Regions from separate parts of the Fictibacillus marinisediminis genome, predicted to be linked through region 2. Evidence: riboswitches for the same ligand, from Rfam matches in the RefSeq annotation. Region 2 holds a riboswitch; each other region holds the start of a gene.
The links. Region 2 has a riboswitch for thiamine pyrophosphate ahead of LCY76_RS05270 (thiamine phosphate synthase). Riboswitches for the same ligand answer to the same signal wherever they lie in the genome.

Region 1 (10,838 bases), 560 kb from region 2:
AAAAAACTGGACGCTCTGGTGGTTTACCCTATATTTTCTTTTAATTGTGGTGCTGATCATTGGAGTAATCCTTAAAAAGAACAAGAGAACTGATACATAAAAAGAACCTGCCCATTTGAGCAGGTTCTTTTTTAGTTTAAAGCCGTTTTTAGCTGGCGGTATTTTGCAGACAGGCTGGATGCGGATGTGCCATACCGTTTGGCTACTTCAGGTTGTGTGGCAGACTCATTCAGGACGTCCTTGGTCGCCAAATAATGAAGAGCGGCTGCATAGGGCTGCTCCTTACGGATAACCAAGTTTCGTGCTTTTGTCCATTCATTCCAAATTCTTTCCGCCTCATTGTAGATCTCCTCTGATGCGTTCTCTTTAAGCAAAGATAGAACTCTATCAGCCGGCTGCGGGACAGCGTCTTCATCAGCTGCTTTCTCTTGTTTCGACAAAAGAACCTGTAGAGCTTTAGGAAAATCATCTTTTAAGTTTATTTTCATGTCAGTCAGCGCATCTAAGCGTTCTTGCAATTCTCCCTGAGGAATCTCAGCAAAATCAATGTAAAATTCGTAATGTTCTCCAGTATAGATAATAGAACCTGCTAGACCGGTTCCGTCGTGTGGAAGAATCTCAGAATTAAATTCAACCGTGTATTCCTGATCTGTCATCACATCTTGTAATAAAAAGGTATTTCGGTTTACTTTTGAGACCATTTTATAAACGGAAGGGAAGCACTTCTCCCAGTCTGCTATGATATCCAGGATTTCCGGCTGTTCTTTCCCTTTTTGCTCTTTAAGGTAATACACGATTGGTGATCTGCCGTCCTTCACATCAGAATGGAACATCAGCCAGCAAACCATCAGATTCGCATACGTTTGTTCATCATCTCTTCCAATCTTGTATTTTTCTATGTAATTGCGTGTTTGGCTCCCCATTTCTTCATGAAAATGGTCAAAGGCAAACTTAGCTAAGCCTTCCTGATGGCGGCTCACTTCGACAATCTTGTTTAATTGAACGGTTGTGACCGATCGATGACAGCAACTCTTATATTTTTTCCCGCTGCCGCATGGACAAGGTTCGTTTCTTCCTACTTTGTTCATGTTACCCTCCGAACTTCACTGCTCTTGTTGTAAATAAATCACTTTGTAAATACTAGCATATTCGGGTGATATTGCAACTCACAGCTATAAAATTACCATATATTGTAACAAAAAGGTACTTTGGGCCGTCTATAAATAAAAGGGGGACATGATGATGATAAAAAAGAGAAATCAACAGTTCATGGCCGTATGGGTGATGATCGTTTTAGTTCTGGCGTCGTGCAGCAGCAAGGATGAAAACATGGCATCAAAGTCGTCTGAAGGGGGAGGCTCTTCCACCAGCATGAAAAGGGAATCCGCTAAAGAAGACAAGCAGCCTGCTGCCGACCAAGGGAGAAAAATGATTTACACGAGTGAAATAATGATAAGCGTTCAAAACGTTAAGAAGGTCCGGAGTGAAGTGGAACAACTCACAAAACAAATGGGCGGCTATATCGTTGAAAGTGAATCCTTGTCTGAAGAAGAAGGGCAAAATGGGGGTTACCTGAAAATAAGAATTCCAAAGAAAGATTTTCTTGTTTTCACAAAAAAGGCAGGAGAATTAAGTTCTGGGAGTCCTCATGAAATCATAAATGGACGAGATGTTACAGAGGAATATACTGACTTGGAAGCAAGACTGAAGGCAAAGCGCATTGTTCGTAACCGTTTGGAAAGCTTCATGAAGAATGCAAATAAAACAGAGGACCTCCTTGCCATATCCAAAGAACTATCAGGAGTGCAGGAACAGATTGAAAAAATCCAGGGCAGAATAAACTATTTAGAGAATCAAAGCGATTTTTCAACGGTTACGGTCCATTTTGAAGTGAAAAATATTGGGATGAAGAACAATGAAGAGCTGAACACCTGGGGAAAGTCAAAGACTTTATTTAAAGAGACGTGGAATGGACTGGTTCATACTATTTCCTATCTCATTATTGCACTCATTGGATTGTCGCCTGTCATTATCCTTTTCATGGCTATTGGAGGAGCATGGCTTTACTTAAGAAGGATAAAGCGTTCAAAAAAAGAAACCAAACCGTAAAAGGTTTGGTTTCTTATCCAAGGAATTTAATATATTCATCCGTCAGTTTCATGAACAGTTTTTCATCACGTTTTTCCAGGGCTTCATCTATTTGTTCTTTATAACGTTTCATCTGATGGGCGTGCAGCGACTCATCAAGGATCATCTGAGCAACCATATTAAAAGCGAACGGGTCATTTTTCTTCTGAAGTTTATATTTCACAAGATCGTTCATGTCTTTATTATACGATGTATTGTCTTTCATGCTCTATTCCTCCTTGAATTTTTTTGCAGAAGCTTGTAGGATTGAAAGCTCATGCGTTAATGGGTTTTTACTAGTATACTTATCACTGGTAATAATAGCAACAGTTTAATCTGAAAATTTAGTTTTTTTCATTTTACTTCTCAATATTCAAATCAGCCAGGACCTCATCTGCAGAATGGAATTTTTTACTGTCCAGCTGTTCACCGCCTTCCATATCAAATACTTTTAATTCGTAAACATCTTCTGCAGGGATATATTTGACTTCTACGGGATTGGTGTAATTTCTTGAGAAGGATTCTTCTGTTTGTGAGTGACTGTAAACATCTTCTGGATTTTGTTTTAAATTTTGCAGTTTCTCTCTGATATTCATAATTTCTCTCCCTCCAGATTTTCTATCGGGTGTTGTATAAATAATGCCCGTATCCGTTCTGTTTTAAACACAGCAGCCTAACTTTTCGACAAATTTTATCCCTTGTTTGACGCTTCGGCCGCTGTCATTTAGGATAGAAGTAACATCATACATCGTATACCACTAGGGGAGCTTTGATTTAAAGCTGAGAAAAGAAATGTCTTTGACCCTTTGAACCTGATCCGGTTAATACTGGCGGAGGGAAGTGGCTTAAACTTTTATCAGCATTCATGTTTAAGCCGCCTTCTCTTCAGAAGGCGGCTTTTTAGCGGTCGAAGGAGGTCGTGTCCAGTTTCAGTGAACAGGGATCTTAACAGATCAGGCCACTTGCGCTTTTCTAGTGGTGAAAGGAGTTCTTCCATATGTTAAAAACACCAAAAGCATTGACAGTTGCAGGATCAGATTCAGGAGGGGGAGCAGGAATCCAGGCCGATCTAAAAACGTTTCAGGAATTGGGAGCCTATGGAATGTCTGTCATCACAGCTGTGACTGCACAGAATACATTAGGCGTTCAGGGGATCCACCCGGTGCCTGTTGAGATGATCCTAAAGCAGTTAAACAGCATAGAAGAGGATCTTCGTCCTGAAGCTTTAAAGACGGGCATGCTTTTCAGTGCAGAAATTATAGAAGCGGTATCTCGTCATATTCGAAAGTATGAATGGAAAAACGTTGTTGTGGATCCTGTAATGATCGCGAAAGGGGGGGCGGACCTTCTGAGAAGGGATGCAGTAGAAGCCCTGAAAAAACAGCTGATTCCTCTAGCCTCGATCCTGACACCGAATATTCCCGAAGCTGAGCAGCTAACAGGAAGAAGCATTTCCACAAAGCAAGACAGGGAGGATGCTGCAAAATTTTTGCATGATTTAGGAGCAGGAATGATTGTGATCAAAGGAGGCCATCTCTCTCATGATAAAGCACCAGTCGACTTGTTTTATGATGGTGAGCAGATGCATGAGCTGGAAGGAAGAAGGATTGATACACCGCAAACTCATGGAACCGGCTGTACGTTTGCAGCTGCCATTGCTGCTGAACTGGCTCTTGGAAAAACCCCGATTCATGCTGTAAAAACAGCGAAAACTTTTATACAGGAAGCAATCAGCCACCCGCTTCATATTGGCAGCGGGCATGGGCCGACAAACCATTGGGCATACAGGAGGAATCAGGCATGAAAGAACTGAGTGTACTTTTAAAAGACATTAGAAAGAAAAAACCTCTGATTCATCACATCACTAACCAAGTAACGATGAATTTTTTAGCGAACGGCATCTTGGCAGCTGGAGGAAGCCCGATGATGGCTCTTCATTATGAAGAGGCTGAAGAAGCCGTCATGGCAGCTGACGCACTGGTTTTAAATATTGGAACCGTTGAACCTGACTCAATTAAAGCAATGGTTTTGGCTGGAAAAAAAGCGAAGGAACTGGGCATTCCTGTCATTTTGGATCCGGTGGGTGCAGGACTTTCCTTATTAAGGAAGAAAGCCGTTGAGGAGCTGGTTGAACAGGTTTCTCCCGATGTCATTTGCGGCAATGCCGCAGAGATCTCCTTTTTGTACGGAGGTGACTGGGGTGGCAAAGGGGTTGATGGTGATCAATCAGAAAACGATGATGAGCTTGCTTTGCATGCGGCCAGTAAGCTCGGTTCGGTCATTGTCATTACAGGGAAAAAGGATGCAGTGAGTGATGGAAAGGAATGCATAGCGATTAGTGGCGGACATGAAATATTGTCTTATGTGACAGGGACCGGCTGTTTCTCAACCTCTCTTATCGGTTTGTTTATGGCCAGATCTCTGGAAACCGGCCTTTCCTGTTGCCAGAGGGCCGCAGGCGCTTTGACGATGCTGGGAATCTGTGCTGAACGCGCTAAAGCCGTTTCAGCAGGACCAGGCTCCTTTCAGACAGCATTATTGGATGAGCTCTATCTATTAAACCCTGAAGACTTGAATACGGCCGGCAGATGGAGCTAAGGAGGCTTACAGATGGAATATAATACGCTTAAACTGCAGTTAAAAGTTTATTTTATTATGGGAAGCTTAAACTGCAGAGCTGAACCTGAACTAGTGCTGGAGCAGGCGCTAAAGGGGGGAGCGACGCTTTTTCAATATCGTGAGAAGGGCGAAGGGTGTCTATCACCTGATCAGAAAAATGCCTTAGCTCTTAGCTTGCAGAAAATCTGCGGAAAAAACCATGTTCCTTTTATTATTAATGATGATATCGATCTCATGATCAGCCTGAATGCCGATGGTCTGCATATCGGGCAGGAGGATGGAGATCTCAATCAAATCCGCAGCAGCATCCCCGATAAAATTCTTGGCGTTTCGGTTCACAATGTTGAAGAAGCAGAAGATGCACTACGTGCTGGAGCAGATTATTTAGGAGTGGGCCCGATTTTTGATACAAGTACAAAGATGGATACGCGTGATGTTATGGGGTTTTCTGTTTTAAAAGAGCTTAGAGCAGCAGGGATTACAGCACCGATCGTGGGAATAGGCGGCATTTCTGAAGAAAACGCATTTGAAGTAATCGAAGCCGGAGCGGATGGAGTATCTGTCATTTCAGCCATCAGCCAGCATGTGAATCCAGAGAAGGCGGCAAGCGGCCTGCTTGAACGGGTAGAGAAGGGTTTGGAAAGCAAGACTCATTAATTAAAGAGAATTAATGAGGAATGGCACAGAACAACCGTGTTCTTCGTACTATAAAAGAGTACGCAAGAAAGAGGTGCCACGATGAAAAAGAGAAGTAAGATATGGGCGTATTCGGAAATGGTACTGCTGTTCCTCGGCTTTTTGCTGGCTCTTTGGAATGGAATGTACATTAACAGTCCAGCCCTGTTATTCGGAATCTTAGCTGCAGTATTTTTGTTTCGTGCCATTGAACGATATTATTTTAAACTTAAAACAGAGTTTTTCTTCAATACAGCTATGGTATTAATCTTTATCCTATTGGCCGTTATCCCGCTATTAAAGTGACAGAAGCACAAGCTTCTGTCACTTTTTTTGATTAAAAATAGAAATGTTTGACAAAGATAAGCCTATCGTAATAAAATGATTTTACGTAAAACAAAATTTTTAAGTGAGGTGAACCAGTGAAAAAGAATGCATCGATTGAAGAGACATATCTTGTAACGCTGCCTGAGCAGGCTGCTGCTTTGCTCCATCCCATTCGTTCCGAGATGCTCAGTGCTCTAAAAGAACCGGCTTCTGCAACAGAAATAGCAAAGCTGCTCAATGAGTCACCGCAGAAGATCAATTACCATCTCAAGGCTTTAGAAAAAGTAGGGCTTGTTTTCAGAGCAGGAACGAGGAATGTGAGGAATTTGGTAGAAGTACTTTATCAAGCAGTGGCCAAAACGTTAATTTTTTCTGACTCTCTTGGCTTGTCACCGGAAACTTCACAGAAATTAAAAGATCAGCATGCGCTGGCCCACGTTCTCACCTTAACTGAAACCATGAAGAAAGATGCGCTGCAGCTCATGGAAAAAGCAGAGGATGAACAAATTCCAAGTGCCATTCTGCAAGCTTCAGTTTCCTTATCCAATGAGGAGGAACGCAACCAGTTCATTAATGAGTACTTCTCACTGCTTCACCAGCTTGTTGGCAAATATCAGTCTGGAAATAATGAGCAAGGTGAAGAATATCAGGTGTCTATTGCTGTCTATCCAAAACCGGAGGGAGGAATCGAGGGATGAATGAAGTGAAAAAGCATCCTTCTCTTGCCTGGGAAAAGAGCAGGAAGCAGGCAGAGAAAGCCGATAAAGTCATAGCTTTAGAAGAGAAGCGGACTGAAAGGGAAGAGGCTCGGCAAGAGGAAATCAGAACGGAAATTTCGATTGAAAGTGAAGATAAAACCCCGGTAAAAGTCATTTATATTACGTCCGGATTCGGAAAAATCGCATCAGAAGGCGCAGCTTCCACACCGATTTGCCAGGCTGCATAACGATTCTATAGGAGGAAGATGAAAATGAATTTAGTCCCAATGGTAGTGGAAACAACCAACCGTGGTGAGCGTTCCTACGATATTTATTCCCGGCTTTTGAAAGACCGTATCATCATCATTGGAAGTGCCATCGATGATAATGTAGCCAATTCTGTTGTGGCTCAGCTTTTGTTTCTCGCGGCGGAAGATCCGGAAAAAGATATTTCCATCTACATCAATTCTCCAGGAGGGTCGGTTACTGCGGGATTGGCGATCTATGACACAATGCAGTTCATCAAGCCTGCTGTTTCAACCATCTGCATTGGAATGGCTGCTTCCATGGGTGCCATTCTGCTGGTCGCGGGGGCAGAAGGCAAACGGTTTGCCCTCCCAAACGCAGAAGTCATGATTCATCAGCCGCTAGGAGGAACACAAGGGCAGGCTGCAGATATGATCATCCATGCCAAGCGAATTATAAAAACGAGAGAAATCTTAAATAAGATCATTTCAGACCGTTCAGGACAGCCGCTTGAGCGTGTCGAAAAAGATACCGACCGAGATTTCTTCATGACGGCAGCACAAGCTCTTGAATACGGGATCATCAATAAAATCATTGAAAAATTATAAGCTGTTTTTTTGGAGAGGAAGAGCGCTGCCGCTCTTCCTTTTTGATTTTCCGGCAGGATTTAAATTCTAAAAGTCGAAAAGTATATACCTATCTATTTCATTAACATTTCAAGGAGACAAATATATGGTTAATCAAAAGAGCAACAATAATTTTGTTGTTGCAGGCCTGCTGCTCGGAATTCTCATGTCCGCTATGGACAACACAATAGTGGCAACAGCCCTCGGAACAATCGTTGCTGAATTGGGTGAGCTTGACAAGTTCATTTGGGTAACATCCTCGTACATGATTGCGTCAGTGGCAAGTATGCTTATTTTCGGAAAACTTTCTGACATGTATGGAAGGAAAAAATTTTATATTACAGGTCTGGGTCTCTTTATTATCGGATCGGTTCTGTGCGGAATGGCAGACAGCATGACACAGCTTTCCGTTTACCGTGCGATACAGGGAATCGGCGGTGGTGCCCTGATGCCGATTGCCTTTACGATCATTTTTGATATCTTTCCGGTAGAGCAGCGAGGGAAAATGACAGGCCTTTTTGGTGCCGTCTTTGGAATGTCCAGTGTCTTCGGTCCTTTGCTAGGTGCATATTTGACCGACTACTTGGATTGGAGGTGGATTTTCTATGTTAATTTGCCGCTGGGACTGCTTTCGCTTGTCTTTATCCTGAAGTATTATTTTGAATCTCTTGAACACAGAGAACAAAAAATTGATTATTTAGGAGCGGGCCTGCTCGTAGCTTCGATCGTCAGCTTGATGTTTGCTCTCGAATTCGGAGGAAAAGATTATGAATGGGATTCTGCTCTTATCCTATCTTTATTTGCTGCATTTGCCGTTCTCTTTGTTCTTTTTATTCGAGTAGAACGAAGTGCGGCAGACCCTATCGTTTCTTTGAATCTCTTTAAAAGCAGACTGTTTCTGTCCAGCCAGGGCATCGCCTTTTTCTACGGTTCTGTCTTTATACTGGCTACCATGTACATTCCCATTTACATACAAGGTGTGTTTGGCGGTTCGGCAACGAACGCTGGATTAATTTTAATGCCAATGATGATCGGGGTTGTTGTGGGGAGCCAGACAGGAGGGCGTACCGTCATTACCTCTTCCTATCGAAATGTGATGCTCGTTTCCGGCAGCATTTTCCTGGTGGGTGTTTACTTGCTGAGCACCATGTCAACCGACACTTCTCGGCTCCTGGTCACTCTATATATGGTTCTGACAGGAATTGGAGTAGGGTTCTCCTTCCCTGTTCTAAGTATGGCATCTGTCCATATGCTTGATCCTCGTCAGAGGGGATCTGCTAACTCACAAAATGCATTCTTCCGCCTGATTGGAATGACTCTCGGTATCACCATCTTCGGTACGATTCAGAATAATCTGCTGACCGATAAATTAAAAGATGCATTGCCTCAGTTTGCTAAGTTTCAAAAGAATGTCGATTCGCGGGCTCTCCTTCAGCCAGAGGTCCGTAAACAAATACCGCCTGAAGTCCTCGATAAAATGACAGGAATTCTGGCAGATTCCATTGCAAAAATCTTTCAGTACTCCCTGATCTCTGTGGTCATCGCTCTGCTGTTCATTATCTTTATGGGCAATGCCCGTGTGAAAGAATCCGACAATGCAGAAAGCGGAAGAAGAAAAGCATCAGAAGTGTAAACTTCTGATTTTTTTTGTCTAGCTTCAGCGCTCTTCTTTTTATTTGTAAAAATCCGTAAAAGAATGATAATCTTTAACAATAAAAACCAATAAGAGAAAGAAGGATATGTCATGGGTGTTGCTTCGTTAAAAAAGGAGCCCTCGTCATCAGCAACCATTTACAAGGTGCTTTTTGCAATCAGTTTTGTGCATCTGTTAAACGATGCGATGCAGGCGGTTATTCCAGCTATTTTTCCGATCCTCGAGAAGTCTATGAATCTGTCTTTTGCCCAGCTTGGATGGATTGCATTCTCACTGAACATTACCTCTTCCATCATGCAGCCGATTGTAGGCTGGTATACGGATCGGACCACATCACCATATTTGCTTCCTCTTGGGATGGCATCCAGCTTGATTGGAATGGTTGGCATCGCTTATTCCAATAACTTTACGTACATATTGCTCTCGGTTATTCTGATTGGCCTTGGTTCTGCTGTTTTTCATCCGGAAGGATCACGTGTTGCGTATATGGCAGCCGGGAAGAGGAGAGGATTGGCCCAATCGATTTATCAGGTTGGAGGGAATACAGGAAATTCATTGGCGCCTGTCATGACAGCTCTTGTGTTCGTTCCGTTCGGCCAGTTTGGGGCGATATGGTTTACATCATCAGCAGCCATGGCCATCATCGTCCTGGTTTTTGTGTCTGGATGGTATCGGTCAAGGCTTGTAAACTTTCCGAGAGTGACAAAAAAGCCGTCTAAGAAAGCTGCAAACCCAAAAAGAAAGAAGCAGATTATCTTTGCCGTATGTCTTTTAGTCTTTCTTGTATTTGCGCGATCTTGGTATTTTTCAGGAATCTCAAACTTCTACCAGTTTTATTTGATTAAGGATTATGGCCTTTCCATTCGCCATGCGCAGTATTATATTTTTGTCTTTCTTGCAGCTGGCGTTCTCGGAACTTTTTTTGGAGGACCGCTGGCTGACCGATTAGGAAAGAGAAATATGATTTTCTGGTCGATGCTGGGTTCTGCTCCGCTCGCACTCCTGCTTCCATATGTCAGTTTAAATTGGATCTACCCGATATTCTTGCTGCTCGGTTTTATTCTAATGACCAGTTTTTCAGTGACGGTTGTTTATGCTCAGGAACTGCTTCCCGGAAGGATTGGAATGGTATCCGGACTGATTGTCGGACTTGCTTTTGGTATGGGAGCTCTCGGTTCGGTTATCCTCGGAAACCTGGCGGACGCCTTCAGTGTACATTTCATTATGGTATTGATCAGTTTTTTTCCAATAGCCGGTATACTGACGTTTTTACTACCGCAAGATCAAACAGTGAAAGCGTGGGAACAGGAAGCAATTTAATAAAAAATGCCGGTACAGTCGAAGGCTGTTTCGGCATTTTTAATTAGGATTAGGTTATTCTCCGAGTATTAATGATCACCCTCAGGAGGGTTCAGTTTTCTTTCTGATGACGAAGTGTTCTTTGTAGCTTCTTTATTTCTTTCCTCATTTTGTTCATCTTCAAAATCTTCCAACGGAAGTTCATCAGCAGGCATGACGAGCTGATCTCGCTCCAGTTGTTTTTCCTGGCTTCGTTTAAAGGCATTCTCTTTGTCGTTTCGATCAAGCAATTCCTTTTGTTTTTTATGGTTATCCATATATGTTTCTCTCCTTTAAATGAGACTGTACGGTAACTATAGCCCTTATTCAGATTTTAAAACCTGCTGCCGAGGAAAATAAATTCAAGTTATTGTATTTTAACATTTGACAAACGAGTAATGTGCCGTAAAATATAGGTAAACGTTTACATTCTGAAAAGTTCAAAGGTTCTACCTCGTCTGAACGTAAACGTTTACTCTTAAAACAGAAGAGGTTATTTCTTACATAAATAGAAGGAGTGGAACGCAA
Region 2 (10,838 bases):
CGCAGCGTTTCCAGCGGATCAGGCAAAAGAGTTTTAAAATCTCCTATCACTTCTACCTTTATCATATCACATAGCCCCGAAGCTTTTGCCAGCTTCGCGATTCTAACCGCTTCTTCTGCCGTTTTCGCACCCGCCGTGTTCGGCAGAAGCGTAAAGTTCTCTGCCTCCAGCTTTTCTAAAAAGTTTGGCTGGTCAGGATCAAAAATGTTCATCCTTCTTACGGCAAATGTAAGGATTTCCGTGCCCGACACCCTTACTGCCTCTTTTTGGACATCAAAATCAGGGAATTTACCTGTCCCTAAAAGCAATCTGGAGCGAAATTCATAGTTTCCAATCTTCAGCATAACTTCATCCTCCTCCTACAAAATGTACGATTTCTATTTTGTCACCATCTGCTAAACGCGTTTCTGCGTGTTGGCTTTTATCCAAAATTTCTTGATTCAATTCAACGATTGCCCCTTTGCCGGCAAGCTTTAACTCTCCCAGAAGTTCCTGGACTGTACGGGCTGAGGCTATATCTAAGGCTGTTCCGTTAACCATCAGTTTCATGAGACTCATCCTTTCATCTTTTCATAGGCAAACCGGTCTGGCGCAAACTCTTTTAATCTTTCTTCCTGCAGATTTCCGATCAGCAGCTCTGCCATCCATCGCCCTGTCAGCGGACTGAGCAGGATGCCATTGCGAAAATGGCCTGCCGCAATGTACAAGTCTTTATGGTAAGGATGTTTCCCCATGTACGGGAGGCCATCAGGAGTTTGCGGCCGAAACCCTGTCCATGCCTTCTCCCATTCGCCCTGTTCGATGGCAGGAAGGACTTCACGCGCTTTTGTCAGCAGTTCCAACACTCCCTTTGCTCTAACCTTTCTGTCGTATGTACCTGCTTCCATGGTTGCTCCGATTACGAGCCTGCCTCCTTGCTTAGGGACAAGATAGCATTCATCTGAGATGACAGTTGATGTAATGACCGGTTCTAAAAAGGTTAAAGAAATACACTCTCCCTTTACTGGAAAAAGAGGCATGTGCAATCCGGTCTGGGCCGCCAGCTTCCCTGTCCAGACGCCTGATGCGAGCACTGCCTTCTCTCCGAAAAACATACCCGCGCTCGTTTGGATTCCAATCCCTGACCGGCCTATTTCGAAACCGGCTGCTTCGGTATAATCTAAAAAATCAGCTCCAAGCTTTGCTGCCGATTGGGCAAAGGCTTTCGTCAATTGAGATGGATTGACCTGGCCGTCTTTCGGCAAATACATTGCACCTTCCAATTCTTTTGACAGCATCGGCTCCATTTTCAAAAGCTCCGATCCGCTGATCCACTCTGCCGGCTGGCCGTTATCGTTGTGAAAATCAGTGAGTTGCTGCAATCGGAGTCTTTCCTTTTTATTTTTTGCCGCTTTAAACAGGCCTTTGTCTATAAACTCAATGTCGATCCCGCTGATTTCCTTCAGTTCCCTGCTTAACTCAGGAAAAAGACTCCTGCTCTCACGGGCCATCGTGTAAAGAGGCCCTGCCTCATTCAGTTCTGCCTGCGCTCCAAGCATGCCTGCAGCGGCCGATGAAGCTTCACTGCCTATTCGGTTCTTTTCAATCACAAGCACGGTATACTCTGTATGTTTGCGCAAATAGTAAGCAATGGCACAGCCGATTATCCCCCCCCCAGCAATGATCACATCATAGTGCCTGGGCATTTTGACATTTCCTCCTTCTTAAGAGCTTCCGCATAGCCTTTCGCTACTAAACCCGGATCCGTCGCCGACCAGATCCCCGACATGACGGCGATTCCTTTTGCGCCCGCTTTTATGAGTTCACTAGTATTACTCGGTGTAACTCCTCCGATGGCGATAACTGGAACAGTGACCGCATCAGCAACCTCCCGCAATTGATCCAGACCCCGCGGCTCGCTCCCTTTTTTGCTTCCTGTTTTAAAAACGTGCCCGTAAAACAAATAATGAGCTCCTTTTTCTTCAGCATAGAGCGCTTCATCTATGGAATGAACGGATTGGCCGATTCTCAGCCCGCTAAAATAGCGGTGTACGATTTCCGGATCAAGACTGGAGCCTTTTAAGTGAACGCCTTCAGCTCCCGAAGCAACGGCTACATCCACACGGTCATTGATATAGATCTGCTCCCGGCCCAATCCTGCTCTCTTCAATCTCTCTGCCAGATTGAAAATCTCACTGGCACTTCTGTCTTTTTCCCTGATATGTATGCATGTCACATATGGAGCCAGGATGGATGCGGCCGAGATGATTTCGTCAGGCTGCTTCCTTCCATTCGTCATTACATGAAACTCGAATTTCCCCACCTTGCATCCTCCTTTTCCCCATGCAAAAAAGCCACCCTTTTCGCAAAGAGTGGCTGATTATCTGTTTTCTAATCAAGAGCAGCTATATGTGTCATACAGTGCAGATTCCACTTCCCTACGCTGGCATCACCCAGATCAGGTTCAAAGGGTTTAGAACAGGTTGTTCAGTCTCAGCCGGCAAAGGCTCCCCCAGTGTTGCTATAGTTATTTAATTAACTTCATCTTACCATTCAGGTCAAAAATGTAAAGAGATTAAAATTTGATCTTCGATTCCAGGAAGGATCGAAGCTCTGATACCGGCATGCGGACCTGTTCCATTGTGTCGCGGTCACGTACCGTTACCTGCTGATCTTCTTTAGAATCAAAATCATACGTAATACAGAAAGGAGTTCCGATTTCATCCTGTCTGCGGTAACGTTTTCCGATGGAACCTGTTTCATCAAAATCAACCATGAAGTCGCTGGCAAGACCGGCAAATACTTCTCTTGCTTCTTCAGAAAGCTTTTTCGATAAAGGAAGTACTGCCGCTTTAAACGGCGCAAGAGCTGGATGCAAGTGAAGAACAGCCCTTGTATCTCCGCCTTCAAGCTCTTCCTCTTCAAACGCGTCGATCAAGAACGCAAGTGTTACACGGTCTGCGCCGAGTGAAGGCTCGATGCAATAAGGGATGTAACGGTCATTCGTTTCTTGATCGATATAGTTAAAGTCTTCACCAGAGTGCTCGCTGTGGCGTTTAAGGTCAAAATCAGTACGGGATGCGATGCCCCAAAGCTCTCCCCATCCAAACGGGAACTGGTATTCAAAATCTGTCGTAGCGTTGCTGTAGTGGGAAAGCTCTTCGGATTCATGGTCACGCAGGCGAAGCTTATCCTGTTTCATGCCAAGATTCAATAAGAAATCGTGAGCATACTGTTTCCAGAAATCAAACCATTTCAGTTCTTCGCCAGGCTTGCAGAAGAACTCGAGCTCCATCTGTTCGAACTCACGGGTACGGAAAGTGAAGTTACCAGGTGTGATCTCATTACGGAAGCTTTTGCCGACCTGAGCGATCCCGAACGGCAATTTCTTTCTCATCGTACGCTGCACGTTTTTAAAGTTTACAAAGATCCCTTGTGCTGTTTCGGGACGAAGATAGATTTCGTTCGTGCTGGATTCCGTTACACCCTGGAACGTTTTGAACATCAGGTTAAACTGGCGGATAGATGTAAAGTCGTGCGCATCACAATCCGGACATGCGATGTTATGCTCTTCAATCAACTTTTCCATTTCATCGAAAGAAAGCCCGTCAACAATCTTCTCGATTCCTTTTTCAGCAAGTGCATCTTCAATCAATTTATCGGCACGGTGTCTTGCTTTACATTGCTTACAGTCGATCATTGGATCATTGAAGTTTCCGATGTGTCCAGATGCTACCCATGTTTGCGGGTTCATGAGAATCGCTGCATCCAAACCAACATTGTATGGAGATTCCTGAACAAACTTTTTCCACCAAGCTTTTTTCACGTTGTTCTTCAGTTCAACGCCGAGCGGGCCGTAATCCCACGTATTGGACAAGCCTCCGTAAATTTCTGAACCCGGAAAAATAAATCCGCGCTGTTTTGCCATGTTGACGATCTGTTCCATTGTCACACTCATGACCATCTCTCCTTTTTTAGAAAATGCTAATTAAATCAACCAAAAAAGCCCTCATCCATAGACAAATATCCTTGTCCAGGGACGAGAGCTTATACTCACGCGGTTCCACCCTAATTGATGCTTAAAAAAGCATCCGCTTTGGTCAATTAATCGCTCGAGACTGCCGTTTCTCTGAACTTTTGTCCGGGCTTCCACCACCCCCGGATCGCTTTTCACAAAAGCACCTCAGATACTATTCGTCTGTCATAGCTTTACATGTTTAGATTATGGGGAAAATAGTACAATTTTTCAGCCGTATTGTCAAGTTTTTTCAGCCAGTTGGCCCTTTCCCCTATTATAAGCCAGAAGTTTCCGGTTCATTCAAGATGGTTGAAGAGTGTTTACTGTCCGGTGTGGGGGTTTTACATGCCGATGTTTCGGATTCACATGCTAATCTCACTCATTTACAGGCCAATTTCTCAGACAGCAAAAAAACTCTTCACGTTATCAGCGAAGAGTTTTTTATCTTTACTTATCAAAACCCGCCAAAGCCTCCACCTGGGAAGCCTCCATAGCCGCCTGGAAAACCGCCGTATCCGCCCGGAAAACCGCCGTACCCTCCCGGAAAACCGCCATAGCCGCCAGGATATGGTGCAACCCCGCCGTAACCGTAACCGTAGCCATAAGCGAACGGACGGGGCGCAAGGGCAAACCCTGCAATGGAACCGAGTCCAAGACCTACCAAGGCTGCACCAAGGACCGGAAAGAACCGTCCTGAACCATCGTCATGATAGGGAAGGAGATAGACATTTTCTGTATTAACGCTTTGGATGGAGCCTCTATAGACACTCCCGTCATGGGTGGTAATTTCAACGTCTTGCCCAATATGCTGACAGCAAAGACCGTAATAATGTTCCTTCAAAAGTAAACCTCCTCTTTACCCTGATTACAGTACTTACCCTGCATCTTATGCAAATTGTGGAAAACGGGTGTGGACAGCAGTCTGCCCGTTTCAACTATTGGAGAAAATGGGTATATAGAAGATAGAAACCTTGAAAGGGGCTCCTTTATGGAAAAAGATTTGTCACAGCACAAAGAACATGCCCAAAGAAAAGCAGAAGAATATAAAGATGAAGCTGCACCATGGATCGTCCGGATGGCCCGCTTCGGCCATTTCTCAAAAGGAGCCGTTTATATTGTCATTGGAATACTTGCTGTAATGACAGCATTCGGTTTGCAAGGTAAATTAACCACTTCCTCAGGTGCCCTCTACACCATTGCCAAGCAGCCCTTTGGCTCTGTCATGCTCGCTGCGCTGGCTGTGGGGCTTGCAGGCTATGCACTGTGGCAAGTCATCATGACGGTCTTTGACCCCGAACATAAAGGAAATGACGCAAAAGGATGGATGGCGCGAATCAGTTATCTCATCATCGCTGCCATATATTTCAGTCTATGTGTTAGTGCAATCAAAATAATCTTCAGAGCGAGTGCCAACTCGTCAAGTCAAAAATACCAGACCTTATCCGCAAAAGCGCTGGCACAGCCCTTCGGACAAACAATCATTGCGGTTATTGGTGCTGTATTTATCGGTATAGGGGTTTATAACTTCTACAAGGCCTATACGGAAAAATTCAAAAAAGGGCTTAAACGTCATGAGATGAATCAGAAAGAATGGAAGACCGCACGTTATATCGGGAAGTTCGGACTTTTTGCACATGGTGTAGTATTCGCCATCATCGGCATCTTTTTAATCAGAACAGCCATTCAGGCAGATCCAGATGAAACAAAGGGGCTGGATGGTGCTCTGGCTGAACTTGTAAAGCAGCCGTTCGGTCCAGTGCTCCTTACTATCGTCGCTCTCGGACTGGTCGCTTATGGCGCCTACTTGCTCTTTGAAGCGAAGTACCGAAGACTCGATCCTTAATCATCTCTATACAGCAAAACAGCCTCGTCCCTTTTGGACGAGGCTGTTTTCATTTACCAGGCTTTAATACTAGTTTTTCTCCGTTTTTAAAGCTGGATTCATTCGTTTCCGTTACATGATAACGGCCTGAAGTCCAATCTTCGATCTGGTTATCATACCACTTGCTGAGGACATGTCCTGACTGTCCTGGACCGACGACATTGTAGGTTTTCGTCAAGTCCGCCAGATCAACAACCGTTCTCCAGGCGGCTCCATGGTTCACTTTTCCTGTAAAAGAATCCCAGCCTGCAGCACCTACTGTTACCCTGCTTCCTCCCATCGGCGTTTCTTTTGGATTAAACAGCAGGTTCAGCGGCTTTATCGCTGATAGAGGATGATCAAACGGCAATGTATGATACGTTCCCCACTTCCACTTATCGGGATTTTCACCCTGCAGCTTCTCCACCTGTTTAACCGTTCTGCTGAAGGAGATTGTTGCGGCTTCGTCCAGCCCCCCTGCCTCTTTGATCCAGGGACCTTCCTTACCCTCGGCCGCATGGCGGATCAGTTCATCCACGACTTGAGCCTTGCCGTCAAACAACGGCATCATCTTTTCATCAATCTTTTTTTCAAAGAGAACATCGCTGACCTCTTGCATCCATAAGTTGAACAGCAGGGGTGCAGCAAGATTTTTGTCATCTTCATGATTCCAGTCTTTCAATAGTTTTACCGCTTTTCTGCCGTTTGTTCCAAGGTCTGCAGTCTTTAAATGGGTGAGAAGGATCGGCAGCATTTCTTCTGCCTGAAGATTTTTCCTGTCGAATTGCAGCTTCTGCATATCTTTTATGGAAAGCTTTTCTTTGGCTGACAGAACATCTTTTATTCGCTGCTCTCGGTAAGGCTGGGCCCATGAATCAGTAATGTGGTACGGGTAGTCGTCACCGATCACTTTATTATTGGCCGTTGCAATAAATCCTTCTTTTGGGTTCACGGCCGTCGGGAGCTTATCCCAAGGAATATAGCCTTTCCACTCATATTTCTTTTCCCAGCCCGGTACTGGGACAGAAGCATATTTTTCTTTACGGATCGGAATCAGTCCATTGGCGCGATAGGCAATTGTTCCGTCTTTAGATGCGAAGACAAAGTTCTGGGCCGGTGTATGAAAATAAGTCAGCGCCTTTTTAAACTCATTCCAGTTCTTTGCCTTATTAAACATCAGTACAGCCTGAAGTTCCGTTGAGGGTTCAAGTGCTGTCCATCTCATGGAAAGCGCCGTATTCTTTTGCTTGTCGTAAGCAAATTCGGACATGATCGGACCGTGGCGGGTAATCGTGACTTTGTAAGGAAGGGTCTTTTGATCTTTCACTTTTATATTTTCTGTGATGATCTTGGCTTTCTCCCATTTTCCTTCAAACAGAAATTCATCCGGATGATCGGCATTTCTTTTTTCAATGTAAAGGTCCTGAACATCGGGTCCTACATTTGTGACTCCCCATGCAATCTGTGTGTTCCGGCCAACGATAATTCCCGGAACCCCCGCAAATATGACACCGCTTACATTCATGCCGGGTGCTTTTAAATGGCTTTCGTACCAGATCGATGGCGTGCTCAATCCAAGATGAGGATCATCTGCAAGATACGGCAGACCCGATTTTGTTTTGGTTCCAGCCACCACCCAATCATTCGAACCGTTGAATTCATTAGGAATGACCGCTTTAGCGAGGCTGCTCTTAATATCCACCTTTGCTTTGCTTGCGATTTCAATGATCTCTGCTCCTCCCTTAGGATAAGAAGGGAATAGATCAAGTGCGTTGTCCTTTGGGAAATTCTGCAGCAAATAATGCCTGAATGCCTGTCCTTCCCAATGTCCGCCAAGATCAAACGCCATATATTTTCCGATGGTCAATGAATCGACGGGCGTCCATTTCTTTGGCTTGTACCCTACCATCAAAAATTCGATCGGAAGGGAATTTTTCTTTTCGGCATCCCTTAAGTAGGCGTTCACGCCATCCGCGTACCATTGCAGCACTTGCTTCGCTTCAGAAGAATACAGTTCATACGATGCCTCTGCAGCTCTTCGTAAACCGAGCGTCCTGAAATAACGGTCCTTTTCCACCGTTTTCTCACCGATTACTTCGCTTAATTGTCCTGACGCCTGGCGCCTGCTCAAATCCATTTGAAACATCCTGTCCTGGGCCGTAACGTACCCTTGGGCAGTATATAAATCTTTTAAACTGCCAGCCTTGATATGAGGTACACCGTTCTTGTCACGGACAGCTACTGCCGTTCCGGAAAGTGATGGAACGGTTTTCGTACCGCTCACAACTGGAAGGCTCTTTCTTAGTACCCAATAGGCAGCCGATCCCGAAATGGCAGTGACAAGAAGCAGTCCTGCCAGCATAATCACGGCCACTCTTTTCCATTTTTCTTTTTCGGTATCTGTTTTTCAATTTGAATAGCTGTTTCCACCTGTATTCCCCCTCTTTCTTTATGGCTTCTTTACTCTTGTCTTTTTTCCTTCTTCTGTAAAATCCAATTTTAAGAAATCTCATATGTCCTGCAAAAGTTTATATATTTGATAGAAGAAGTAATGATGGTTTAAAATGGTTACTTTGAAAGGGGGAGCCGTATGAAAAAATGGATATGGCTGACGCTCATCCTTTTTGCATTATGTACGCTGGCTGCTGGAGGGTGGTATTACTATCCCCAGTTTAAGATTGATCGCCTGAAGGCACAGAATGCAGCAGCCACTGAATCTGCCGGGACGAATTCCCGTTCGGCTGATGTTTCTTATATTCAGCATTTAAAAAGCCTGCCTGCAAAAGAGATTCATCATCTAGCTTTGGGAGATTCGGTCATTCAGGGCCGAGGTTCTAATCAAGGCGGTTTTATTAAAATGGCCAACAGTAATCTGGCTGTCCTTACGTCTAAAAAAGTGCAGCTAGATAATCAGGGAATTTCAGGAGCGACCAGCCGTGATCTGCTTGACTACATCTCATCCCCAGGTATGTCGGACCGGATAAAATCTGCAGATATTATTACGATCAATATCGGGGGCAATGACCTGGTGAAACTGGCTTTAAAGGAAGGGCCTGTCCAGGCACTTCAGGATTATCAAAACGTGAAATCTGCTTATGAAGAAAATTTAAATAAGATATTTTCATTGATTCGAAAAGAGAATCCTGATGCTATTCTCGTATACAATGAATTGTATAACGCTGTGGACTCGGGAGAATCCTTTTATCCGGCAACTAAAAAATTGCTGAATGACTGGAATCTGATTGCCTATGAAACAACAGCCAAATATAAACCATCTGTTGTGATACCGAGCAGCGAAGTGCTTAAGCCTGAAAACAGGAAAGAATGGATTTATGATTCTATTCATCCCAACGACAAAGGCCACGAACTGATTGCGGAGCAGATGATTAAAACACTTAAAGCTCCTTATAAGAAAAATAAAAGGCATTGTCCCAGCAGAGGACAATGCCTTTTCATCTTTATTCAGCGAGCATAAAGTCACGATAAACAAAATTGCCGTCTCTAACCGTCTCACTTCCCTGAACCACTTCAATCTTTTGCCTGAACAATGGCCCCCCAATTACAAGAGTATGGAATTCTCCGTTTTCTCCGCATGCATCTACGTTTTCGGGTAAATCCCTTCTCCAGTCGCCGTTGATCTCACGGCCCAGAAAATCTTCATTCAGCTTCGTCCGATCAAGAGTAGTAACGACGGTCCGGTATCCCAACGCGAGAAATTCGTCGATGAGATCCTCTGACTTTGCGCCCCACAGAGGGAAAACAGCTTCCATTCCAGCCGGTTTTAATTTGGACTCCCTGTACTCTCTGATGTCAGCAAGAAAAATGTCTCCAAACATCACGTGCTGAATGCCGGCTTGGCTCACCTTGTCCATTTCTTCCCGCATCCGCTCCTCGTAGATCTCATTTGTGCATACTTTTGGAATTCTAACTTTGCGGACAGGAAAGCCAAGCGCGTTAGCCTGCGCATCAAGAATTTCCTCCCGAATGCCATGTATGCTCGTCCTTTTAAAATCCTCGTTGACTGTCGTCAACAAAGAATCGATTTCATATTCCTTTGATTCCAGCAATTTATGAAGAGCCAGCATGGAATCTTTGCCCCCGCTGAATGAAACTACAATTTTTTTTGTCATCGTCTCACTTCCTTTTGTATCCTATTTTTGGTGTAATTGAAATAGATTCTACATATGATTATAAAGCAATGAGGAGGAGAGAATGGAAGAACATTTGGAGTATACAGAAGAAATACCTCAGCCATTGATGAAGAAGAAACGTGCCTATCCGGTGACCTGGGGAGGATTCATCGGCTTTTTTGGTGCTTACCTTGGATTCATCATCTTGTTTTCATTGCTGACTGGCATGTTTTACGCGCTCGCAGCTGTCATTTTTGGTTTTTCCATGGCTGGATTTGAAAAAAGCCCAGTCTTTTTGCTGATTGATGCCTTAACGTTCATTGCCGTCATGCTCGTCTTTAAGCGCACCCGTCAGTTTATATTCCAGAAACTAACGCTGGGTGCCCTGAAAAAGAAGAAAACCTACTTCTTGATGGCCGGGGCTCTCATCATTTGCCAGGTATCCCAATATCTTATTTTTGAGGTGCTTCATCTCGAAGAGCCCGGATCAAAAGGAGATGACCGCCTTTTTACAAGCGGGATTGGTATCGCCGGTATCGCTATTGTTATTTTTTGTGCCTGCATTGCTGCACCTGTAACTGAAGAATTGGTCTTCCGGGGATTTCTTTTCCGTTTCTTTCATGAGAGATATCATTTTATTGCGGGGCTGACTGTTTCTTCTGCTGTCTTTGGCTCTTTGCATATCGGTTATCCGCTGGCTGCCGGTATCATGGGCATGGTTTTTGCTATGCTGTTCTACTTTACTAAATCTCTCGTTCCCGGCATGCTTGTCCATGCTCTATGGAATACGTATGTCTCCATTGTCGAGCTTCATTCTTAAGTGTATTTAGCAAAAAAATAGAGGCACCTT
Region 3 (10,838 bases), 930 kb from region 2:
CCCTGATGCTGAGTTTTGATTTTTTTCTTGGAAAATAACGGAGAGAAGGTTCACTGTGAACCTTCCCTTCGATTGTTGCCCTCTCTTCATGTTTTACATCGGCCAGATCTTTCAGCTGATGATTGTCATAGCGGAACGGCAAATATTCAAGCAGATCCATCACTGAGACAACCCCAAGCTCTTTCAGTTCTTCTGATTTGCTCTCACCGATCCCATTGATCTCTGTCACTTTTAATTCGTTAAGCTTCATTTTTTTTCCAGGGCTATTCCAAATATTTTCGCTTCAAGCTCCCGGGCAGTTGGTGTAGCCGCCAAACCTCCTTGCGCTGTTTCTTTCAGTGCTGTCGGCATTGATTGCCCGATCTTGTACATCGCATCGATGACTTCATCGCACGGAATCCTGCTCTTGATTCCTGCGAGCGCCATATCAGCAGCAACAATTGCATTGCTTGCTCCCATGGCGTTCCGCTTTACACAAGGTACTTCTACAAGGCCTGCAACAGGATCACAAACGAGCCCGAGCATGTTCTTCAGAGCGATAGCCATCGCTTCTGCGGACTGTGAAGGTGTCCCGCCAGCTAGCTCAACAATGGCCGCTGCTGCCATACCGGTCGCTGATCCGACTTCTGCCTGACAGCCCCCGGCAGCACCTGAAATAGAAGCATTGTTGGCGACTACAAATCCGAAAGCTCCAGAAGCAAATAAAAAGGCGACCATCTGCTCTCTTGTCGGATTTAATTTATCTTTCAAGGCAAAGAGCGTTCCAGGAACCACGCCTGCTGAGCCTGCTGTAGGGGTAGCACAGATGGTTCCCATCGCCGCGTTGACTTCATTGGTTGCGATAGCTTTACTGACCGCATCCAGCATGAATTCACCTGAAAGGCTTTTCCCGCTTTTTAAATAATTCTGAAGGAGGATGGCATCCCCGCCAGTCAATCCGGAATGAGATTTAACATCTTCCGTTATTCCTCGTTCAACAGCTTCTTCCATTACCTTTAAGTTTCTGTCCATCTGGCTGATGATTTCATCTTTCGTCCGGCCAGTAAACTCCATTTCCTGCTCAATCATGATATCTGAAATCTTGCATTCTTTTGCCTCGGCAAGTTCCACTAGTTCGGCAACATTACGAAACATACTTACTTCTCCCTTTCAAGGTTACTCATTAATTTTTACCACTTGCTGTACAATTGGCAGTGATTCAATCTCCTCGATGAGTACCGGGTCTATATTTTGGTCTACTTCAATGATCATGAGAGCTTCTTGTCCTTTTTCTTTCCGTGAAACCCGCATGTGGCCGATATTGATCTGATGCTTGGCGAGAATATTTGCAACTCCTGCGATGGCTCCGTATCTGTCGTTATGAACAATCAGTATTGCAGGGTGGTTTCCGCTCAGCTTCAGTTCAAAACCGTTTAGCTCAACTATCTCTATTTTCCCTCCGCCGATCGATATCCCAACCAGTTCAATTTTTCCATTCTGGTCACCAAGAATGATCTTTGCGGTATTGGGATGATCGGTCAGTGCATCTTCCTCGGTCATCTTTATCTCAATACCTTGCTCTTCCGCCAATGAAAGCGCATCCACAATCCTAGTATCAAAAGTATCAAAATCAAGGATTCCTCCAACGATCGCCACATCAGTCCCGTGTCCGCGGTACGTTTTTGCAAACGAACCATAAAAAGAAATATGGGCATATTCTGGCTTCCTGCCAAACAGGTGGCGGGCGACCCTCCCGATTCGTGCAGCTCCTGCTGTATGGGAGCTTGATGGCCCAATCATGACTGGCCCGATTATATCAAAAACACTTTTGTATTTCATTCATGTCCCTCCGATAAAAATATAGCTGACATAAAAAATATTCCCTCCATTACTGTATCATAACTCAACAATAATGGAGAGAACATTTTACCTACTCAACTGAGATAATAAAAGGATAAAGCGGCTGGCTGCCCTCATGGACTTCCACTTCTATAGAAGGGAAAGATTCCTCGATAAACTGAACTAAACGTTCCGTATCTTCATCCGATGCATCTTCACCGGAAATCAGGGTGATGATTTCAGAATCCTCATCAATCATTTCCTTTACAAGCTCCTGAACCGCTTCATCTTTATCCGGCATGGAAGCTACGATCTTGCCGTTCAAGATCCCCATGAAATCGCCTTTTGAAATCTCGACGCCATCAATGGAAGTATCTCTTACAGCAAATGTAAGCTGTCCGGATTTTACGCTTGAAAGCGCGTCTGTCATCTTCTTATGATTTTCTTCCAATTCTGCTGAAGGGTTAAACACAAGCAGAGCCGCCATTCCCTGAGGAACGTTTTTAGAGCGGACGACGATTACATCCTGGTCGACGATGGATGCTGCCTGCTCTGCAGCCATAACAATGTTTCCGTTGTTCGGAAGCACGATTACTTTTTCGGCATTCACTTCTTCAATGGCTTTGACGATATCTTCGGTACTAGGGTTCATCGTTTGTCCGCCTTCAATAACGTAACCGGCACCGAGTGAAGTGAACAATTCTTTAATGCCGCTCCCCATCGCTACGGTAACGATGCCATATGCTTTTTTCTCTTGTTTAGATTCAGGCATCTTAACGGGCACATGTGTCTCAGATTCCAAAATCGCAGTATGCTGCTCACGCATGTTTTCAATTTTAATGTTGATCAGACTTCCATGTTTCTGAGCAAGGGTAAGCATGTTGCCCGGCTGTTCCGTATGAATATGAACTTTTACAAGATCATCATCGGCAACAACAAGCAAAGAATCGCCATGCTCGTTTAATTCATTACGGAATGCTTCCTCAATGAAAGGCGCCTTCTTTAATTTCTCAGGTTCGAATTTCACCATAAACTCTGTACAGTATCCGAAATGGATATCTTCGGTTTTCATATGAAGCTGTGCTTTATGGTGCTCGGCATTAACCATTTCCTTCATAGAAGGCCCTTGCGGAGAAATTTCAGGAAGGTCCTTTCCTTCCAGTGCGGACAGAAAGCCTTCATAAACCGTCAGAAGCCCTTGCCCGCCTGAATCAACAACGCCTACTTCTTTCAAAACCGGAAGCAAGTCAGGAGTTCTGTCTAGGGAAGCTTTGGCTTCCGTTACAACTTCGTACATGACGAAAAGGATATCATCACTTTTTTTAGCCGCCTTAACAGCACGTTTTGCCGCATCTTTAGCCACCGTAAGAATGGTTCCCTCGATGGGCTTCATCACAGCCTTATAGGCTGTTTCTACTCCGTTCTCAAATGCTCTTGCAAAGTCAGCCGAAGTAATGGTTTCTTTTCCTTCGATTGATTTTGAAAAACCACGGAAAAGCTGGGATAATATAACCCCGGAGTTGCCTCTTGCCCCCATGAGCAAGCCTCGGGAAAAAGAGCTCGCGACTTTACTGATATCGGGAATTATGTTGTTTTGAACTTCTTTTGCACCAGAAGTAATCGTAAGGTTCATGTTGGTTCCTGTATCCCCGTCCGGCACAGGAAAAACATTAAGTGCATCTACCATTGCTGCGTTTTTTGATAAGTTTGCGGCTCCCAATGCAACCATAGCCGCAAACTTTTTACCGTCTAAAACTGTTAAAGACACGAACTTTCCTCCTAACTAAGGGGTTGTCACCCTGACACCCTGAACAAAAATGTTAACAGAATCTACAGAGAGACCCAGCATTTGATCGAGGGTATATTTCACTTTTGTCTGTACATTATGGGCTACTTCAGAAATCTTTGTTCCGTAGCTTACAATAATATACATATCAATATGTACTTCATCTTCTTCTTGCCGAACCACAATCCCCCGGGAGAAGTTGTCACGTCCTAAAAGTTCGGTAATACCATCCTTTAACTGCTTCCTGGAAGCCATGCCTACAATACCGTAGCAATCAATAGCAGCGCCGCCAGCAATAGTAGCGATCACTTCCGTAGAAATGTCAATCTGGCCGTATTTATTCTTCATTTCGATGGACATGATGAATCCCCCTTTAATCAATCAATTATGGCTAAACCTCATTTTACTATAAAATTAAGTTTTATGAAAGGACAACTCCATTTGACAATAGTCACAAAGCCATGTCAAGCCTTTTTACTTGAAATACGAAAAATCATTTGTTGCTTTTCTTAAGTGGTCATGCTACTATAGGTTAGTATTTAACATACGACTGATATGATACAGTTTTACTGTTATAAAGGAGGTACAATTATGTCACGCAAATGTTACGTTACTGGTAAAGGACCTAAAACAGGAAACAAGCGTTCCCACGCATTGAACAAATCTAAAAAGAGCTGGGGAGTAAACGTTCAAAAAGTCCGCATCTTGGTTGACGGGAAGCCTAAACGTGTTTATGTTTCTGCACGTGCCCTTAAATCCGGAAAAGTTGAACGCGTTTAATCGCTCTTAAAACAACGGCATCCCCGTTGTTTTTTATTTGGAAAAGCGCAAGCGGGCTGCAAGGTCCGACAAGCGCTGGAACGGGACAACACTTCTTGAAAAGAAAAAAGCACCCTTGATGGGTGCTTTTTTCTTTTGGATGGAAGTGATTATCCTTTTTTAAATGAACCTAAAACCGCACGTACAAATCCTCCTAAAAACCTAGGCAGTTTAATGGTGTAAAATTTCATCATACCCCTCCTCCAGGCCCTTTGAAAAAATAAGACATTCCCTAATAAATATATTCGCTTTTATAAAAATAGTACCATGCGGCCCGACGCATAAAATATTAATCATGGCTCTTTACCAACATTAATATGCCGCCCGAGAATGAATAAGTACCACTTTTATTTACAAGCTCATTGGAAATGCAGAGAGTAGAACCCATCGGCAAGTATTGATCCTGAAGCGGATATTTGAACCCTGTCAGAGTCAGGCCGGTAACAGGCCCGTTAAATGGAAGGAAAGAGACATAAGAGAACTCAGGCTCTTGTTGTATGATATGCGGTCCTGGTGCTGATAAGGCAATCTTATTCTGCCTGTCCCATATTTCAATGTTAATTCCGGCTTCGAGTCCATGAAGGAGCAATTGGATATTGGCCAGTTCATGATCCAGGCGCCCGCCCGTAACACCCAGCAGCAGGATCTGTTCCGGTTTTTGCCCCAGTGCCCATTCAAGGGCCAGCTCTAGATCAGTTTTATCCTTTTCACTGTCATACTCAAAAGAAGGAAGGTTAAATGAAGCCATCCATTCACGCTCACTGCTGTTCACAGAATCGAAATCTCCAAATACACAGCCGGGTATGATTCCTTTTTTCAACAAGTAGAATACGCCGCGGTCAACACCTGCCCAGACTGCCTTTTCGCCGGCAAATAAAGAGAGGTCCGGCTGCCTTTCTTCCGGACCTCCTGCTAAAATGATAATTTTCATGCCGCGTTAACAACTCTTGGATCGGTCCTATGCAGCAGCCGCGGTGCTGTTTTTGTCAAGAAAATAAAAGCAGCTGCAGTGATCAAAGCAACCGGGATCATGTATGAAGCATTATACACAATGGAGTACAGCACAGGGTTCATGCCTTTTGGGGCGTATGATGCAAAGAATATGACTCCTGATACAACATGGGAGGCCAAACGGAGCAGGCTTCCGAAGGCGATGCCTGCCACAATCGCTGAGATCCTCCTTTTAGATTGGCTTTCCGAACTGACTTTAAACACCCCGGCAAATCCAGCCAATAGGAACGCGAGAGGGTAATCCAGGATCAAACCTGCGGGATTGTATCCTGCGGTTCCATCAACCAGGATCTTTACCATCCCGACAATCAGACCAGTTAATACTCCACCAGGGACCCCTCGGCGGAATGCCATTAAAAAGATTGGCAGCATCTCCAATGAAACTGAGCCTCCATTTGCCCAAAGCCCTTTAAATTGAACAAAACTAAGTATGATGGCCAACGCTGACATCATCGCCACTTCAGTCAAAAACATAATTTTTTTACTCAAATCAATCTCCCCCAAACATCTTTAATAAAAAGAAAAAAGCAACCGGCATGTGAATGACGGTTGCTTATCGTTAACAACTGCGACTCCACATTCCTACGCAGGCATGATCCTGCTTCAGGTTCAAAGGGTCGGGAGTGTACTCCCCTCTCAGCCCCTGTTTGGGACTCCCCCTGTGGTTACTTTTTTCAATTATACTTATTATATATTATACACCACGAATGGTACGGATTGCACCCTTTATGTCTTTTTGCCCATAAATGGCTGATCCCGCTACTAATACGGTAGCTCCAGCTTTCTCACAAAGACGGGCAGTCTCTGCGTTCACGCCGCCGTCTACCTCAATTTCAACGTTCAAGCCCTGCTCCTTGATCCTCGCAGATAATACTTCAATCTTAGGAAGCACAGTGTGTATGAAGGATTGTCCACCAAAGCCTGGATTTACAGACATGATGAGCACAAGGTCTATATCAGCCAAAATATGCTGAATGGTTTCAACAGGAGTAGCAGGATTTAATACGACCCCTGCCTTTTTTCCCTGCTCTTTAATTAATTGAATGGTCCGATGAAGGTGCGGACATGCTTCAACATGAACAGTAATGATATCAGCACCTGCTTTTGCAAACTCCGGGATATACCGGTCAGGGTTTTCAATCATTAAATGTACATCAAATGTCAGTTCAGTGAGCGGCCTGATGGCTTTAACGACTAAAGGCCCCATCGTAATATTCGGCACAAAATGCCCATCCATCACATCGATATGGATATAATCAGCACCGTTTTCTTCCACTGCCTTAATTTCTTCACCGAGCTTTGAAAAGTCTGCGGAAAGAATGGAAGGCGCAACTTTTATCATGTTAGTACCTCCGTTTTTGATCCTTGATTTCCTGCAAAAATTCAAGATAATGATCATAGCGGAACGATGGGATCTCTCCCTCTTCCACTGCTTTTTTTACTGCGCATTTCGGTTCAGAGCTGTGAGTGCAGCCGCGAAACTTGCATTGTGATACCCTCTGTTTCATCTCAGGGAAGTTGTAGGAGAGCTCTTCGGTTTCAATTTCTACAAAGTCCAATGAGCTGAATCCAGGAGTGTCTGCGATCAAGCCCCCTTCAAAAGGAAGGAGTTCAACATGCCTCGTTGTATGCTTTCCGCGTCCAAGATGATCTGATATGTCATTCGTCTCCAGCATGAGTTCAGGCATCAGCGCATTCAAGAGAGACGACTTCCCTACCCCGGACTGTCCTGCGAAGACGCTCGTTTTTCCTTTAAATATCGGTTTGATGTCTTCCATACCGGCCAGCGACATCGCAGAGGTTGGAATGACCTCATATCCGAGCTTCTTATAAGCAGCGATGTAATTTTCGATTTCCTTCTGATACTCTGCACTTTCAATCAAATCCATCTTCGTAAAGCAGATCACCGGCTGAATGCCATTGTCTTCGATATGAACAAGAAAACGGTCCAGCAGTGAACTTGAAAATTCCGGCCGGACGGCAGAGAAAACGAGAATTGCCTGGTCAACATTTGAAATTGGCGGCCGGTTTAACTCGTTCTTTCTTTCCTTAACATCCATAATGTATCCGTCTGTCGGGTTGGAGGATTCAAATACGACCCAATCTCCGACCACAGGCGTAATTTTCTTTTTACGGAAATTGCCACGGCCTCTGCATTGAAAGACTTTGTCATTGTATTGTACATAATAGAATCCTGCGACTGATTTAATAATTCTGCCTTCAGTCTTATTGTCCATTGTTCGCTCCTTTGAATTTACCTTCCTTCGCATCTTGATAATTAAATGTTTTTGATGCCTGCTCTTTCCCATTTAAATAAACGGTATAGGAAGCATCATGGTCCGGCGAGACGGTCAAAGGCACCATATACTCTTTCGTCTGGGAAATTTCTTCTTCTACGAAAACAGCATTTTCCTCTTTGGCATCGCTGTAAACAATTCTGACCTGGAACTGTTTATTCTCATCACCCTTTGAAACTTCAACTGTTATTTTATTATTAAATGTGATGTCTTCCTGAACATCAGGCTTTGGTTTGGGCTTCGGTTCTGGTTTTTTGCCTTTTGAAATAACGACATCAACCGTAGAACCTTTTTTGACATTCGTATAAGGTGAAGGTTTTTGCGAGATGACCTTTCCTTCTTCTACGGTATCAGAGTACTCTTTTGTAAAGTTGACATTAAGCCCTTCCTGCGAGATGTATTTCTCAACATCTTCTTTCGAGGAATTTGATAAGTTCTCAAGCTGAATCGAAGGCGGGCCAGTACTGACACGAAGAATCACCTGTATTTCGCTCGGATTGACTTTTTCCCCTTTATCCGGGCTCTGTGAGACGACCTCACCCTCAGGCGTTTCCTCTGATTCCACCGGTATGGTCTCAATGTTCTTGCTATCGTAGCCTCTTTCGTTTAAGAGGTCTCGTGCAGCATCTTCACTCATTCCGGTAAGATCCAGCATGTCCACTTTCTTAAAGCCTTTAGAAACAAAAAGTGTAACCGTGCTGCCTTCTTTAACCATAGAATGGGGATCAGGATCCTGTTTTATAATTTTCCCCTGTTCCACATCTTCATCGTAGCGCTCTTTCCGTTCGACGTTAAAACCGAGTTTTGCGAGCCGTTCAAACCCGTATTCGTAATCTTTATGGATAACATTGGGAACAGAAACATCTTTCACTTTAAACCAACCAGGCATGACCACAAAGGCAGCCGCTCCAGCACCTGCGAGCAAAAGCAGTAAAATCAGCAGTACAAGCCACCAACTTTTTTTCTTCTTTTTTGGCGGAGGCTTTGTGGTATCTTTTGATATTGCAACCGGCTTTTCGACTGCTTTGTTCATGGATACCGGAGGCATGACCCGTGTAGCATCTGCCGCATCATCAAAATTGCTCCACCGCTGCTCATGCAGACGGTGAGGAGAGAGAGCCGTGTCCAGGTCGTCCATCATTTCAAGAGCACTGTCATACCGGTACACCGGATTTTTTGTCAGTGCTTTAAGAATAATATTTTCAACACTCTGTGGAATTTCCGGATTGATTTTCCTTGGCTCGGGAACTTCCTCCTGAAGATGCTTGAGTGCTACGGATACCGGTGATTCCCCTGTAAAGGGAACCCTGCCTGTCAGCATTTCAAACAGCACAACACCTAGGGAATAGATGTCCGATTTTGCATTGGCCACTCCTCCTCGCGCCTGTTCCGGAGAGAAGTAATGGACCGATCCAAGCACTGAGTTTGTATGGGTAATCGTTGCGGATGTGATGGCGAGAGCGATCCCAAAGTCTGTAACTTTTGCCAATCCATTCTCATCAATTAAGATATTATGGGGCTTGATATCTCTGTGTATGATCCCATGCTCATGAGCTGCAACCATTCCTGAGGCAATCTGCCTGATAATCTGTATGGATTCTTCAACAGACAGGCGGCCATGATCCCTGATGTATTGTTTTAATGTTTTCCCTTTTACATACTCCATGACTATGAAGTACACGTTATTTTCCTCTCCCACATCAAATATGCTTACGATGTGAGGATGGGCGAGACTTGTTGCCGCTTCAGCCTCTCTTCTGAATCGTTTGATGAACTCCTCGTCGTCTGAAAACTCTGATCGAAGTATTTTAACCGCAACATCCCGGTCAAGGATTAAGTCCTTGGCACGGTATACGATTGCCATTCCGCCATCACCGATGACTTCAAGCAACTTATAGCGGCCGCTTATACGCTTGCCAATCATTTAACTTACTCCCTTTTCCGGTGTCTGGGGCGTATAATGGACGAGTCCAATCGTGATATTATCCTCTCCTCCGGCCTCATTTGCAAGGTTCACAAGTCGATCAGCTTTATCTTCCAACGAGAGGTTGTCATCATTCAGTATGTTTTCCATCGTTTCGCGGGTTACTTTGTTAGAGAGGCCGTCTGAACATAACAAAACGATATCTCCCTCGCCCCAGGAAATCGTTTGAATATCCACATCAATATGGTCATCCGTTCCAAGGGCCCGCAAAATCACATTCTTTCTAGGGTGATTTTCCGCTTCTATTTCCGATAGCTGCCCTGACCGCACCAGCTCATTAACGAGGGTATGGTCTTCGGTCTTTTGAATCAGCTTTTTTTCAGAGAAATAATAAACGCGGCTGTCACCAATATGTAAAATAGTTAAATAGGAAGGTGTGCAAAGGGCTCCGACAAGCGTTGTCCCCATCCCGCTGCAGTCAATATTCTTATTTGCATACTGATGCAGATCCAAATTGGTCTGTGTTACCGTTTCTAAAAGCCATTCTTCAGCCTTTACAGGAGTCTCTGAAATTTCTTCCGAAGAAGCGTTCCAGGCTTCCTCAAATGACTGAATTGTTTTGGAACTGGCAACATCTCCGGCTTTATGTCCCCCCATGCCATCCGCAATAAGGGCAAGAAAGTGTTCACCTTTTGTGAACACTCCCCCGCTGTCTTCATTATGCTGACGAACTCTACCAGTATCTGTTTTAAAGGCATACTGCAATTTACGTCACCTCGTCTCTTCCTGACGCTCCTTCGCTCTTAACTGCCCGCAGGCTGCGTCAATATCATGTCCCTGCTCCCTGCGTAAGGTAGCATTGATACCCCGTTTTTTTAGCGTATCTAAAAATTTGAAGATCTGCTTCTTAGGTGTCCGGACATAATCACGTTCCGGTACATAGTTGACAGGAATCAGGTTTACATGGCATTTTACGTTTTTAATCAGATCTGCAAGTTCTTCAGCATGTTCAACCTGATCATTCACACCGCCGAAAAGACCATATTCAAATGAAATCCGGCGACCGGTCTTCTTGATGTAATAACGAATGGATTCCATCAGTTCTTCCATTGGATACATGCGGTTGACCGGCATGAGCTTGCTTCTGATTTCAGTATTCGGAGCATGAAGGGATACCGCAAAG

Region 1: it holds a riboswitch for thiamine pyrophosphate, as region 2 does, so the genes downstream of both, thiD (bifunctional hydroxymethylpyrimidine kinase/phosphomethylpyrimidine kinase) here and LCY76_RS05270 (thiamine phosphate synthase) in region 2, are expected to answer to the same signal.
Region 3: it holds a riboswitch for thiamine pyrophosphate, as region 2 does, so the genes downstream of both, thiT (energy-coupled thiamine transporter ThiT) here and LCY76_RS05270 (thiamine phosphate synthase) in region 2, are expected to answer to the same signal.

What each region holds. Positions count from the first base shown of each region.
Region 1 covers NZ_JAIWJX010000002.1:1,504,341-1,515,178, forward strand. Annotated here, with positions in the region: gene LCY76_RS08195 (GerAB/ArcD/ProY family transporter) at 1-100, shown strand, start outside; gene LCY76_RS08200 (YecA family protein) at 132-1,088, opposite strand; gene LCY76_RS08205 (DUF4349 domain-containing protein) at 1,243-2,109, shown strand; gene LCY76_RS08210 (IDEAL domain-containing protein) at 2,123-2,353, opposite strand; gene LCY76_RS08215 (hypothetical protein) at 2,487-2,723, opposite strand; TPP riboswitch at 2,878-2,983, shown strand; gene thiD (bifunctional hydroxymethylpyrimidine kinase/phosphomethylpyrimidine kinase) at 3,125-3,931, shown strand; gene thiM (hydroxyethylthiazole kinase) at 3,928-4,725, shown strand; gene thiE (thiamine phosphate synthase) at 4,738-5,403, shown strand; gene LCY76_RS08235 (hypothetical protein) at 5,485-5,727, shown strand; gene LCY76_RS08240 (ArsR/SmtB family transcription factor) at 5,844-6,446, shown strand; gene LCY76_RS08245 (hypothetical protein) at 6,443-6,694, shown strand; gene clpP (ATP-dependent Clp endopeptidase proteolytic subunit ClpP) at 6,719-7,300, shown strand; gene LCY76_RS08255 (MDR family MFS transporter) at 7,425-8,951, shown strand; gene LCY76_RS08260 (MFS transporter) at 9,063-10,292, shown strand; gene LCY76_RS08265 (hypothetical protein) at 10,361-10,588, opposite strand; gene LCY76_RS08270 (ThuA domain-containing protein) at 10,838-10,838, shown strand, end outside.
Region 2 covers NZ_JAIWJX010000002.1:945,899-956,736, reverse strand. Annotated here, with positions in the region: gene LCY76_RS05285 (thiazole synthase) at 1-344, opposite strand, end outside; gene thiS (sulfur carrier protein ThiS) at 349-549, opposite strand; gene thiO (glycine oxidase ThiO) at 555-1,685, opposite strand; gene LCY76_RS05270 (thiamine phosphate synthase) at 1,664-2,302, opposite strand; TPP riboswitch at 2,398-2,503, opposite strand; gene LCY76_RS05265 (glycine--tRNA ligase) at 2,555-3,937, opposite strand; gene LCY76_RS05260 (LSm family protein) at 4,452-4,838, opposite strand; gene LCY76_RS05255 (DUF1206 domain-containing protein) at 4,986-5,840, shown strand; gene LCY76_RS05250 (penicillin acylase family protein) at 5,890-8,220, opposite strand; gene LCY76_RS05245 (GDSL-type esterase/lipase family protein) at 8,449-9,333, shown strand; gene LCY76_RS05240 (Dph6-related ATP pyrophosphatase) at 9,317-9,988, opposite strand; gene LCY76_RS05235 (CPBP family intramembrane glutamic endopeptidase) at 10,071-10,808, shown strand.
Region 3 covers NZ_JAIWJX010000002.1:1,874,512-1,885,349, reverse strand. Annotated here, with positions in the region: gene recG (ATP-dependent DNA helicase RecG) at 1-250, opposite strand, end outside; gene sdaAA (L-serine ammonia-lyase, iron-sulfur-dependent, subunit alpha) at 247-1,134, opposite strand; gene sdaAB (L-serine ammonia-lyase, iron-sulfur-dependent subunit beta) at 1,156-1,818, opposite strand; gene LCY76_RS10190 (DAK2 domain-containing protein) at 1,910-3,586, opposite strand; gene LCY76_RS10185 (Asp23/Gls24 family envelope stress response protein) at 3,602-3,964, opposite strand; gene rpmB (50S ribosomal protein L28) at 4,196-4,384, shown strand; gene spoVM (stage V sporulation protein SpoVM) at 4,534-4,614, opposite strand; gene LCY76_RS10170 (thiamine diphosphokinase) at 4,713-5,354, opposite strand; gene thiT (energy-coupled thiamine transporter ThiT) at 5,351-5,923, opposite strand; TPP riboswitch at 5,997-6,104, opposite strand; gene rpe (ribulose-phosphate 3-epimerase) at 6,129-6,776, opposite strand; gene rsgA (ribosome small subunit-dependent GTPase A) at 6,778-7,671, opposite strand; gene pknB (Stk1 family PASTA domain-containing Ser/Thr kinase) at 7,661-9,655, opposite strand; gene LCY76_RS10145 (Stp1/IreP family PP2C-type Ser/Thr phosphatase) at 9,656-10,420, opposite strand; gene rlmN (dual-specificity RNA methyltransferase RlmN) at 10,427-10,838, opposite strand, start outside.